Regions from separate parts of the Pseudoalteromonas sp. 20-MNA-CIBAN-0454 genome, predicted to be linked through region 1. Evidence: predicted binding sites of a transcription regulator. Region 1 holds the regulator's gene; each other region holds the start of a gene.

Region 1 (3,167 bases):
TACGGCTAAAAGCATCACCTACGATATAGAGCAACAGCTTATAAGCGCTGAAAAAGATGAAAACTCAACTGATCGGGTACACACTATTTTAGTGCCTGTAGACGTAAAAAAAGAACAAAAACTCAATAAAGGTCAGCCATGAGTACATTAAAAGCAGAGCTATTAGCAAAAAGCTATAAAGGCCGTGAAGTTGTTAAAAATGTAGGACTTGAAGTAAAAGCTGGCAGCATTGTTGGTTTACTTGGCCCAAATGGCGCAGGTAAAACCACTACCTTTTACATGATTGTAGGCTTAGTTCATAGCGACAAAGGTAAAATATTAATTGATGATAACGATATTACCTTACTTCCTATGCACAGCCGTGCTCGTTTAGGTATTGGTTATTTACCACAAGAATCTTCTATTTTTAGAAAGCTCACTGTGTATCAAAATTTAATGGCTATTTTAGAAACGCGTAAGCAACTAAATAAACAAGCCAGGGAAGAAACCCTAAATAGTTTATTGGACGAATTTAGCCTGCAACATATTCGCGACAGCTTAGGTATGGCGCTATCTGGTGGTGAACGTCGCCGCGTAGAAATAGCACGTGCTTTAGCTGCAGATCCTAAATTTATATTGCTTGATGAGCCCTTTGCTGGCGTGGATCCTATTTCAGTACTCGATATTAAAAAAATTATAGAACACCTTAAAAATCGTGGTATTGGCGTACTAATTACCGACCACAATGTAAGGGAAACCCTTGATGTTTGTGAAAAAGCCTACATTGTTTCTCATGGGGAGCTAATTGCATCTGGTACTCCTGAATTTGTATTAAACGATAAAACAGTACGTGATGTTTATTTAGGCGAGCAGTTCAAACTGTAATATTTATGTTATTACTATAAGCATCTGCTAAGATTAATCATATCAATTTATAAGGATTGTTAGAGATAAATGAGGCAATCATTACAGCTGCGCATGGGCCAGCAACTTACAATGACTCCGCAACTGCAACAGGCTATTCGCTTATTGCAGCTTAGTACCTTGGATCTCCAGCAAGAAATACAAGAAGCACTTGATAGCAACCCATTACTTGAAGTTGATGAACAAGATTACACGGAAGAATCAGCAGGTAAAAACGAGCAAAAAGCAGATGACATTACTGTTAGCGCCTCTGCTGACGACACCCCAAGCGAGTATGAGCAAGATAGCGGCGAAGCACTAAATAAAGACACCATAAGCGACGACATGGCCATGGATGTATCATGGGATGAATATATGAGCGCAGCGCCTGCCTCTTCATCAGGGCCAATGCCTGAAGATGAATCTATTTATCAAGGTGCATCAACCGAAACCCTGCATGAATACTTAATGTGGCAATTACAGCTCACCCCTTTTAGCCCTACCGACGAAGCTATTGCCATAGCTATCGTTGAAGCCGTAGATGACTCTGGTATTTTAACCCTCAGTTGCGAAGACCTTTTAGCAAGCTTTAACCAAGAAACTGACGACGAACACGAAGTAGAACTAGATGAAATAGAAGCAGTGCTAAAGCGCATTCAATTATTTGATCCTGTTGGTATTGCAGCTCGCAGCTTGCAAGAATGCTTATGCATTCAATTAAATCAATTTGATAAAGACACCCCTTATATTAACGAAACAAAAATGGTGTTAACTGATCATATCGATTTACTCGCTGCTCGCGACTATCGTACGTTAATGAAAAAAACTAAGCTCAAAGAAGAAGAGCTTAAAGAAATAATGACACTTATTCATACGCTTAATCCTAAGCCTGCGGATACTATTGTCAGAGAAGAGTCTGAATACGTTATACCTGACGTGTCTGTTAAAAAAATAAAAGGCCGCTGGGTGGTAGAGCTAAACCCAGATAGCATGCCAAAAATACGTGTTAACAGCCAATATGCGGCTATGTCTCGTACAGTAAAATCCAGCGGTGACAGCCAATTTATTCGCTCGCACTTACAAGAAGCTAAATGGTTTATTAAAAGCCTAGAAAGTAGAAACGAAACACTCCTGAAAGTAACTAATTGTATTGTTAAGCAGCAACAAGCGTTTTTTGAACATGGCCCAGAAGCCATGAAACCTATGGTATTAAACGATGTTGCCGAAATAGTTGAAATGCACGAGTCGACTATTTCACGGGTCACTACGCAAAAATATATGCACACTCCACGTGGCATTTTTGAGCTTAAGTACTTTTTTTCAAGCCATGTAAGCACCGAAAATGGTGGCGAATGTTCATCAACTGCCATACGTGCCCTGATTAAAAAGTTGATAGCTGCAGAAAACTTAGCCAAACCATTGAGTGATAGCAAGATTGCAGATATATTGGCTGAGCAAGGAATTAAAGTAGCTAGACGGACAATTGCAAAATATCGCGAATCTCTGGCTATTCCCCCGTCGAATCAACGTAAAAGCTTGATTTAAGACGTACAACAAAGAGGAAAATGCTGATGCAACTAAACTTAACTGGTCGTCATGTAGACATTACAGACTCATTAAGAGACTATGTAAATAATAAATTTGCAAAGCTGCAAAGACACTCAGATCACATAACTAATGTGCATGTTATTCTCGATGTAGAAAAATTAAGTCAAAAAGCTGAAGCAACAATTTTTGTAAGTGGCGCTGAGCTATTTGCATCGACCGAACACCAAGATATGTACGCTGCCATTGACTCGTTGATTGACAAACTCGATCGTCAAGTAATTAAACACAAAGAGAAGTTTGCTCGACACTAACACTATGAAATTAAGCTCACTTATATGCCAGGACTGCAGCAAAGCTGTGGTCCTTTTTAATAGTAAAAAAAGAATTTTAGAATTCATCAGTGAACTCGCGCATAAAAAAATGCCGTATTTACCTCAGCAAGATATTCTCACTGCTTTATTGGCAAGAGAAAAGCTAGGTAGTACCGGTATTGGCCGAGGAATAGCAATTCCACATGGCCGTATGAGCGGGGCACAAGAGCCTCTTGCCTTAATTTTAATAAGCGAAACCGCTATTAATTTTGATGCAATTGATAATCGTCCAGTTGATATTTTTGTTGCGCTTATAGTGCCCGATGGCGATAACCAGCAGCACTTGAAAACACTAGCCACAATAGCTGATAAACTAAACGATAAAGAGTTTTGTAAGCAATTGCGTGCGGCAAAGTCTGATGAAGC
Region 2 (3,167 bases), on a different contig from region 1:
AGCAAAAAATAACCAACAACAGCTGCAACAATAACAAGCAATACAGCTGCAATAATTACTATGATTTTCTTTTTGCTGTTACCTGTTTCTTCTATTTCTAAATTAGTCTCTTCAGCCATGATATTTCCTTTATTAGCAAAGGTACTTGCTTGTTTTAGCTATTATAATAGCAGTACTTAGGCATAGTAATCTATTGATGATGACGTTTGTTGTCGAGAACTTGGCATTTGTGTATTAATTTGCTCATCGTTTTCATCAGTAGTCAATTCATTATTAGCTAAACGACGACTATCGTTGTCATCATTTTGCTCTGCTCCTTGCCCTCCAGGCTCACCATAAGAAATAGTACTTTCGCCTAAATCTATGCCTTGTTGGGCAAGCATTTCGCGTAAGCGCGGAAGCGATTGTTCAAGCGCTTCTTTAGCTTGCTGGTTTTGTACTACAAAGTTTATTTGTGCTTGCTCTGCATCGCTTCTGATGCGAATTTGCATACTGCCCATTTCTGGTGGGTCGAGACGAATTTCTGCTACTTTATTATTTATGCTAAGCATAGAGCTCACTCGCTCTTGCAACATTTTTGCCGCGTCACTTTTTATAATGTTAAGCGCTTGCATAACGCCTGGGTCCAAGCTTGCTTGTTTAACTTGCGCTGTGCTTTGTAATTGCCCAGCCTGCAACGCTTGCATATCAATTATAGTTTGCTCATACCCTACACTATCGTATAGGCCTAAACCATTTACCGTACTGGTAATTTGCGTCAATAATTGTGCTGCTCGGGGTGATAACTGTTCAGTGTTATTTTTTTGCAATGACTCTAACGATTTAGTGAGTTCTTTATCGCTAAGTGCGTTTAATGCTGTTTTATCATCTGCAGTTATTAATGCTTTTTTATCAATCGATGCGCTTAAATCTGCAATTGTTTGCTTAATACTTGCTAGTTGCTCACCTTGGGGCTGCTCATTTTTAATATAGCTATTTAACTGGCTCAGTAGCGCTTGTTTTTCTGGTGTGGTCAAAGCATTTATTTGAGAATTTAAGGCCTGTTTAGCCGTGTCTGCCGCGCTTGCTTTATCACTTTCAACAACATATTGAGTAAGCATTTGCTTTAACGTTGCTAGGTTGTCGTTGCCATTGGGTTTGCTACTTGCCTGCAGCTGCGTAGTTAATTGCTCATGCTGCTCGGGTGTTAGTTTAGCAAGTAACGGATCTGCTTTAATTGCCTCGCTATCTTTGCTTAGCAAGTTCATTACTGCGGCATCTACCGATTGTTTTTGCGCTGTTGCATCGCCTTTATTATTTGCAGTGGCCATACTTTGAGATAAGGGCATTAGCTTTTCGTTTGCCGCCTCAGCGCTTGCTGCAACATCGCTAAGCACACCTTTTTGCGGTGCAATTACAATAGGGGCAAGCTGATCATCAGGCTTCCCTTTTAATTGCTTAGCGTCTTCATCTAAAGCCTCGGCTTTAGCATCAGCGTTCTTTTTAACTGTGGTGTCTATAGTGTGCGCAGCATTTATTTGCGCCAACATACTATCGCCCGAAACAGCATCGTCTTGTGTTTCAGGCTGCTCAGCCTTAGCATTGCTAGCGCCTGCTTTAGCTTTGCTGTTATTATTGTAAGCCGCTTTATTGGCATCTTCTAACTGATTAAAAAAACCAGTATCAGAGTCATCATTACGTCTTGAGTTACTCGTTTGTTTATTAGAGTAAGCGTCTTGCTCAGATACCGCTAACATTGAAATATCATTAATCGTCATAAATCACCTAATATAAAGCGGCAACAAACCACCCAATAATGCCTAAAATTATAGTTCATTTAACAACAAAGCAATTAACGTGCCTTTGTTTATAAGGTACAAGCTTTTGTTAAAGCGGTTAAAGTACTCGCTACTTACTAAAGTCGATTGTTGTGTCGTTGAAAAAATTGATTAGCCGAAAATTCATCCAACATTTTTTGCTCATTTTTAGCCACTAGCACATCGGCCTTTAACTGTTGTTTTTCTATGAGTTTAGCGACTGCTTTAGCCTTAATTTGCTGCTTTAACCACAGGGTTTTACGCTGGCTAACCACTTGTTTTGCAGTGTTAACTGTATTGGCTTGTTGGCGAATTGCTTCTTCTATTTTAGCAATAAATGCATGAAACTGACTAAACCCAGCACTTGATAAGCCCGACTGCCCTTTAATGTGTAATTGCTGGGTGTATTCCAATCTAAAGTTATTTAAACCTTGGAGTTTTTGCTGGTTTGCCTGCAAATTTTGATTCGCCTGCAAATAGCTCATCCGCAGCGTTTCTTCTTTATCGTTTTCAATCTTTAGTAATAAATGCAGTTTGTTTTTAGCCATTATGCTTGCCCTAATAACTGCGCTAGCCCTTGCAGGCCGTCGTCGTAACTAATTACATCACGCATGCCTTGCTGTAAGAAGGCATTTACTCTTGGCATCATATTTATGGCTTGATCAAGCATTTGATCTGTCCCTTTTTGATACGCACCTAAGGTGATCATGTCTTTATTTTGCTGGTACATAGAATATACCTGCTTAAGCACTCGCGCTTGTTGCATATGCGTCTCAGATACCACTTGTGGCATCACTCGCGAAATGGATTTTTCTATATCAATTGCCGGGTAATGACCGCTGTCGGCCAGTTCCCGCGAAAGTACAATATGGCCGTCGAGTATAGCGCGCGCCGCATCGGCAATGGGGTCTTGCATATCATCGCCTTCACTTAGTACGGTAAAAAAGGCAGTAATAGAGCCTTGCCCTTCTCCGCCGTTACCGGCACGTTCCACCAGCGCTGGCAGTTTTGCAAACACCGAAGGCGGGTAGCCTTTAGTCGCCGGTGGCTCGCCTACTGCAAGTGCTATTTCACGCTGCGCCATGGCATAGCGCGTTACCGAATCGAGCAATAACAAAACGTTTAATCCCTGATCGCGAAAGTACTCTGCAATTGTTACCGCAGTTTCGCAGCCTTTTAAACGCATTAATGGTGAAGAATCTGCCGGTGCTGCTACAACCACCGAGCGTTTACGCCCCTCAACACCAAGTATTTCTTCAATAAATTCTTTTACTTCGCGGCCACGCTCACCCACCAGTCCCACCACAATAACATCGGCTTCACTACCACGAGTCATCATACCAAGCAGTACCGACTTACCTACACCCGAGC
Region 3 (3,167 bases), on a different contig from region 1:
GGTCGTCTATTTTTGCCTTATCAAGTATAACAATACTAAATACCACTAATGAGCCGCCTAATAACCCTAATAAACACGCCATCAATGGTGAAGGTGAAAGCGGATCGGCGGTAATCACAACCAGCCCAGCTAACGCGCCATTTAATACCATAGTTAAATCGGCTTTACCCCATAATGCTTTACAAACAAATAGTGCTGAAACAGCCCCCATTGCAGCAGCAGCATTGGTGTTTAATAAAATCTTTCCTACAGCAGTCGCGTTTTCTGCATCTGATATAAGTAGCTGCGAGCCGCCGTTAAAACCAAACCAGCCCATCCATAAAATAAACGTACCTAACGTTGCCAAAGGCAAGTTTGACCCCGGAATTGGGTATATTTCGCCATTTTTACCATATTTTCCTTTACGTGCACCCAGTAATAATACGCCAGCTAATGCCGCTGATGCGCCGGTTGCATGCACTATTGCTGAGCCCGCGAAGTCAACAAAACCCATTGCCGATAAAAATCCAGAGCCCCAAGTCCAGTAACCCTCAATAGGATATATAAGCCCAGTTAACACCAAGGTAAACACCAAAAATGCCCACAACTTCATGCGCTCAGCCACCGCACCCGAGACAATAGACATAGCCGTGGCAACAAAAACAACTTGAAAGAAAAAATCAGATTCTAGAGAGTGATCAGCATCAGCGGCTTGTGTACCAATTAAGCCACCAAATGAAGGAATGATGCCTCCCTCGGTATTCCCTACATACATAATATTGTAACCAACGAGTAAAAACATGGTGCATGCAATTGAATACAAGGCGATATTTTTAGTTAATATTTCTGTGGTGTTTTTTGAGCGTACTAAACCCGCTTCTAGCATGGCAAACCCTGCGGCCATCCACATTACTAATATGCCACAAATTAAAAAATAAAAGGTGTCGAGCGAAAACTTTAGTTCTATCAGTGTACTTTCCATAAATCCCCCTTAAAGTGCATCTTCATCAAGTTCGCCCGTACGAATACGAACAATTTGATCTAGGTCGTACACAAAAATCTTACCGTCACCTATTTTTCCGGTGCCTGCAACTTGCGTAATTGAGTCAACTACGCGTTGGCAGTTTTCAGTACGAGTGGCAATTTCGAGTTTAATTTTAGGAATAAAATCAACTTGGTATTCAGCCCCACGATACAATTCGGTATGACCACGCTGTCGACCAAAGCCTTTTACATCAACAACTGTCATCCCTTCTATGCCTAAATCAGCGAGTGCTGTACGCACTTCATCTAATTTAAATGGCTTTATGATTGCACTAATCATTTTCATTTTAGTCCCCTTAGGACACGTTATTGTTTTTCTTAGTTAATACAATCCAAGCTTTATGCCATTTATATATGGCAATAAAAAACAATAACTTATAAAAATATTTTATATTTAAAACAAAAAAACGCACCAATTAGGTGCGTTTTTTTATATATAATACTTGATTGGTGCGTGTGTATTTAACTCAACGTATAGCTGTAACCTCTGCTAGCTGCAAAGTACTATTTAAAACCACACAATTGCGCCCTTGCTCCTTAGCTTGATACAAAGCTCTATCGGCAACACGCATAGCAGCGGTTAAACTGGTATTTTGAAATTCGGCTAGGCCTATACTTGCTGTTATTGATAAGGTTTTATCACTGATAGTAAAGTCGTAACTTGCGAACTTTTGTATAAATAAATTTAAACACTTCTCGGCTTGTTCAACTTCTACTTGCGTTAATATAATTGCAAACTCTTCACCGCCAATACGTGCCACTGTACTGTTAGAAAATGAAGTACGGATTAAATTACTCACTTGTTTAAGTGCCTGATCGCCGCCGTCATGCCCAAATTCATCGTTTATTGCTTTAAAAAAATCTATATCTAGTAACACTAAGCTATTTTTCTGATTTTTATTTTTGAGTAGTTTTTCAGCATACTGATAAAAGTAACGACGATTATAAAGCCCGGTAAGATGATCTCGAAAAGCACTTTCTTTAATGTCTGCAATTAACGATAACTGCTCCATGGTTTGCAATACACGACAATGAAACTCTTCATTCATAAAAGGTTTAGTTAAAAAATCATTAGCACCATATTTAATAAATCGCGCCGATAAACCATGCTTACTCGCGCCTGATAACCCAATAATTGCTAAGTCATCACGGCCTCTAAAGTTTCTCACCGCTTTAACTAATTCAAAACCATCCATTGTTGGCATTGCATAGTCTGTCATGAGTAATTTAATTTCAGCATCGTTTTTGAGCATATCTAATGCTTGGCGTCCATCGTGCGCCTCACTGACTGCAAATAATTGTTTTTCTAGCATTTGCTTCATTAAAGTACGACTTAAAACCGAGTCGTCGGCTATTAATGCTTTACAGCCTTGGTTACGCAACAGCTGTGCAACTAATTTTATAGCGTAATTATATGAGTCACGGTTATCTTTTATCACATAATCAATTACGCCTAATTCTAACATTTGCAGGCGCTTGTACTCATCCATCTTAGAAGTAAGCACCACAGTAGGAATACCTTTTAATAAGGTATATTTGGCCACCTCACCATTTGGTGCGTCGGGGAGCGTTAAATCAACTAAGGCTAGTGTATAGCTGTGCTTACTTACAAACTCCTTACACTCAGATAAAGACCAAGCAAAATCAATGGCAACATCAAGATACTGTGCAGATATATGGCGAAGGACTTGTTGTACTACTTTACTATCTTCAACTATCAACAGTCTTTGCATAGGGCTTCTCTTTACTTCTAATTAAATTACTTGTTTTATAACCATATGTTCATCATAAATTTAAAGCCTTTAATGAGATTTTAAATTTATTAAAAAGCAAATTACACACCCTGTCGGTTTGCCACTATTTTTTTAAAGTAAATCTCACTTATTTAAGCTGCTATTTATAAATAGATGCGAATATACATTACTTTCATTACGATCGAAATAAAGAGCGATACAAAGCGTTAAAAGCTAAGTTTTTACACATTCTATTTACTCAACCACTATTATCGGCAACTAGTCTCAATACTTTTGTTTTTTTACTGAATATTTCTTTTAATAGAACATTAACAATAAAAAAGGGTCATTCATGAAGTTTAGCCAAAGTATTTTTTTACCTATTGCCGCCATTGCCTTAACACTTAGTAG
Region 4 (3,167 bases), on a different contig from region 1:
ACATTTATTAATACATATATTTTTTATATGTATTTCATTTAAACAGAGGTTATTTTTATGAGTGATCAAAATCAATACACCCCACCCAAAGTTTGGACATGGGACAGTGAGAGTGGCGGTAAATTTGCCAGCATTAATCGCCCCATTGCCGGCGCAACTCATGACAAAACCTTACCTATTGGCGAGCACGCATTTCAGCTTTATTCGCTTGCTACACCAAATGGTCAAAAAGCCGCTATTATGTTTGAAGAGCTGTTAGAGCTGGGCTTAACCGATGCAGAATACGACGCATATTTAATCAGCATAGGTGATGGTGATCAGTTTGGTTCTGACTTTGTTGATATTAATCCAAATTCAAAAATTCCAGCGTTAATGGATCATTCAACCACGCCGCCAACGCGTATTTTTGAATCGGGCTCTATACTGCAATACCTAGCAGAAAAGTTTGATGTGCTTATACCTAAAGATTTAAAAGCTAAAACTGAATGTCGTAACTGGCTATTTTGGCAAATGGGCTCAGCGCCGTACTTAGGTGGTGGCTTTGGCCACTTTTATAGTTATGCACCCACTAAAATGCAATATCCTATTGATCGTTTCACCATGGAAACCAAGCGCCAGCTTGACGTGCTAAACCGCCATTTAAGTGCAAACGAATACATGGCAGGAGATGAGTACTCAATTGCCGATATCGCAATTTGGCCTTGGTATGGCTCTTTAGTGCTTGGCGACATTTATGATGCAGCTGAATTTTTAGATGTTGCCTCATACACTCATGTTGTACGTTGGGCTAAACAGGTTTCAAAACGCCCTGGCGTAAAACGTGGTCGTCGCGTTAACCGCACATGGGGACCTGAAGAAGAGCAACTAGCAGAGCGCCACAGTAGTAGTGACTTTTAACCTTGCTGTTATTGATAAACTAAAAAATCAGCTGTAATAGCTGATTTTTTAGTTTAGGTGTTGCCTTATTTATAATTACGCTTTAACACTCAGTATCGAATCACCTTGTGATAAAGCAAACTTTTCTTGAACCGCCGATAAAATAGAACTTTTATCTTCGTCATTTAACTGGCTTGAATACTGCGCTAACAACTCATCTAAATAACTAACTACATCTTTAGTATTTACTTGCTCAATTGAATTTTTAGGCGGTGGTGGCGGGCGCTGACCTTCAGGTCGAGCATCATCACCTATGCTTTTAGCGTCAAACTCCAACTCGTCCATTAGCTCAGCCAACTCTTTTGTTGGCGCTATACCTTGCTCTTTAAGTGCAGCTTGAATACTTAGCGCGTTTTCTGCCGTTAAATTTTCGGCATCGAATTCAGCGAGTGTTTGTTTTACAAAGTCACTTTGTGCTGTTGTTAACTTTGCGGTTTGGCTACTTTGTTGCAGCACCAGGCTTGCAGAATTACTGCTAATATTATTAATCATTACAGTATCCTTTCAACGCTTACGACGAGGTGGTTTATGATCATTTACTTCTTGCTCACTAATTTCGCCATTACCATCTGAATCTATTTCGTCAAAAATTGTTTGTGCGTCTTCGCCGTGTGGTGGTTTTTTAGCGCTAAACTCTGCATAGCTAATTACGCCATCGCCATTGGTATCCATGCTTGAAAAATCAGGTTTAGATGGTTTGCTATCGCTGCCTCTTGCTGCAACATTTACTGAAAAAGCAACCGACAATAGTGTAATAATTGTAAGTGATGATAAGTGTTTCATGCTCGTAACCTTTTGTTTAATTAATAACAAAAGATTACGCTGTAAAAATGCAAATAATGTGCAAATAATGAGGAAGTCAAAATAATGTATATCGCTAATGCATAAATTTAAAATGATAGCAAAATGCTAATGCGAGTAAAAAGCTAAAGTGGTTATTAATTACTTACGTTAACGCATCGTATTATGCTAATTAATCAAACATTTTGTTGTTAATTACACTGCTGTGGATTTACAAAGCGATAACCAACACCATAAACCGATTGAATAACGCTGTCGGTTTTGGTTAATTCGTCCAGCTTTTTACGCAATTTTTTTATATGACTATCAATAGTACGCTGGCTCACAATACGTTGATCGGCGTACATAGTATCCATTAAGCTATCGCGCGAATAAATACGGTTAGGGTTGTTAAACAAGGGCTTAAATAACTGAAACTCAACATTGGTAAGCTCAATACTTGCTGCTTTGTATTTTACACTGTAGGTGCTTTCATCAAGTTGCATAACATTGGTTTTTGGCTCAACGTTATTCAAGCGCCTTAAAATAGCTTTAACACGCGCCACCAGCTCCGCATAACTAAAAGGCTTACAAATATAATCATCGGCTCCTAATTCAAGCCCAAGTAATCGGTCAATCTCCTCTACCTTTGCCGACACCATAATGATAGGCACATTAGAGAACTGCCTAATTGCTTTACACAATTCAATTCCGCTTTGACCAGGTAGCATTATGTCGAGCAAAATCACACTAGGCTTGTTAATTTCAAGCCAAGGTAGTACTTCATTACCATGATGTATTTGATGCGTTATGTAATGATGGCTTGTTAAAAAATCGCTTATTAAGTTAGCCAGCTTAACCTCATCTTCTACAATCAGTATTTGCTCTTGCATAGTGTCCTCTAAGCTTTAAATAAGGGTAATTTAATAATGATAGCAAGACCGCCTAAACTAGATTTTTCAGCTTTAATCTCGCCTTTATGACCTTTAACTATGTGCTGACAAATAGATAACCCCAAACCCGAACCGCCCTCTTGGCGATTTCGCGAACTATCTACTCGGTATAAATACTCAAATAAGTGCGATAAATGCGATGGCTCAACCCCCACGCCATTATCTTCAATAATAAGCTGTAAATACATTTGCCCTTTAATACTTATATTACTCGCCGTTAATGAAATAGTAGAGCATTGTGCGTAATGCACTGCGTTCATTAAAATATTATCGAATAACTGTAAAAGGCGTGTTTTATCTGCTTGAACGGTTATATTTTTTGCAGCATTTAATAGGTAGAGCTTTATATTATGTTGCTCAAGTATAACCTGATATTTTTGCTCAATAGTATTTAATAACAATGCCATATCAGTAGCTTGCATAGTGTAATGCATGCCCCCTAACTCTGCGCTATTGAGCATATGCAAATCGTCTATTAAGCGCTTTAAATGCAGGGCT

What was found. The regulator sigma-54, encoded in region 1, starts transcription at its own class of promoters, with help from an activator protein. The targets are predictions, from matches to a motif close to GTTGGCACGNNNNTNGNNT.
Region 2: AAEZ22_RS09390 (flagellar hook-length control protein FliK) is a predicted target of sigma-54. The motif match lies at 1,826-1,844, and genes of this name have one in related genera.
Region 3: AAEZ22_RS03800 (P-II family nitrogen regulator) is a predicted target of sigma-54. The motif match lies at 1,354-1,372, and genes of this name have one in related genera.
Region 4: AAEZ22_RS03485 (EF-hand domain-containing protein) is a predicted target of sigma-54. The motif match lies at 1,767-1,785, and genes of this name have one in related genera.

What each region holds. Positions count from the first base shown of each region.
Region 1 covers NZ_JBEOOB010000011.1:7,962-11,128, reverse strand. The annotation lists gene lptA (lipopolysaccharide transport periplasmic protein LptA) at 1-142, shown strand, start outside; gene lptB (LPS export ABC transporter ATP-binding protein) at 139-864, shown strand; gene AAEZ22_RS07190 (RNA polymerase factor sigma-54) at 934-2,427, shown strand; gene hpf (ribosome hibernation promoting factor) at 2,454-2,741, shown strand; gene ptsN (PTS IIA-like nitrogen regulatory protein PtsN) at 2,746-3,167, shown strand, end outside.
Region 2 covers NZ_JBEOOB010000015.1:70,835-74,001, forward strand. The annotation lists gene fliL (flagellar basal body-associated protein FliL) at 1-119, opposite strand, end outside; gene AAEZ22_RS09390 (flagellar hook-length control protein FliK) at 177-1,757, opposite strand; gene fliJ (flagellar export protein FliJ) at 1,895-2,344, opposite strand; gene fliI (flagellar protein export ATPase FliI) at 2,344-3,167, opposite strand, start outside.
Region 3 covers NZ_JBEOOB010000005.1:74,805-77,971, forward strand. The annotation lists gene AAEZ22_RS03795 (ammonium transporter AmtB) at 1-961, opposite strand, end outside; gene AAEZ22_RS03800 (P-II family nitrogen regulator) at 971-1,309, opposite strand; gene AAEZ22_RS03805 (GGDEF domain-containing response regulator) at 1,491-2,756, opposite strand; gene AAEZ22_RS03810 (S10 family peptidase) at 3,109-3,167, shown strand, end outside.
Region 4 covers NZ_JBEOOB010000005.1:7,171-10,337, forward strand. The annotation lists gene yghU (glutathione-dependent disulfide-bond oxidoreductase) at 58-897, shown strand; gene AAEZ22_RS03480 (hypothetical protein) at 973-1,428, opposite strand; gene AAEZ22_RS03485 (EF-hand domain-containing protein) at 1,441-1,719, opposite strand; gene AAEZ22_RS03490 (response regulator) at 1,929-2,609, opposite strand; gene AAEZ22_RS03495 (ATP-binding protein) at 2,618-3,167, opposite strand, start outside.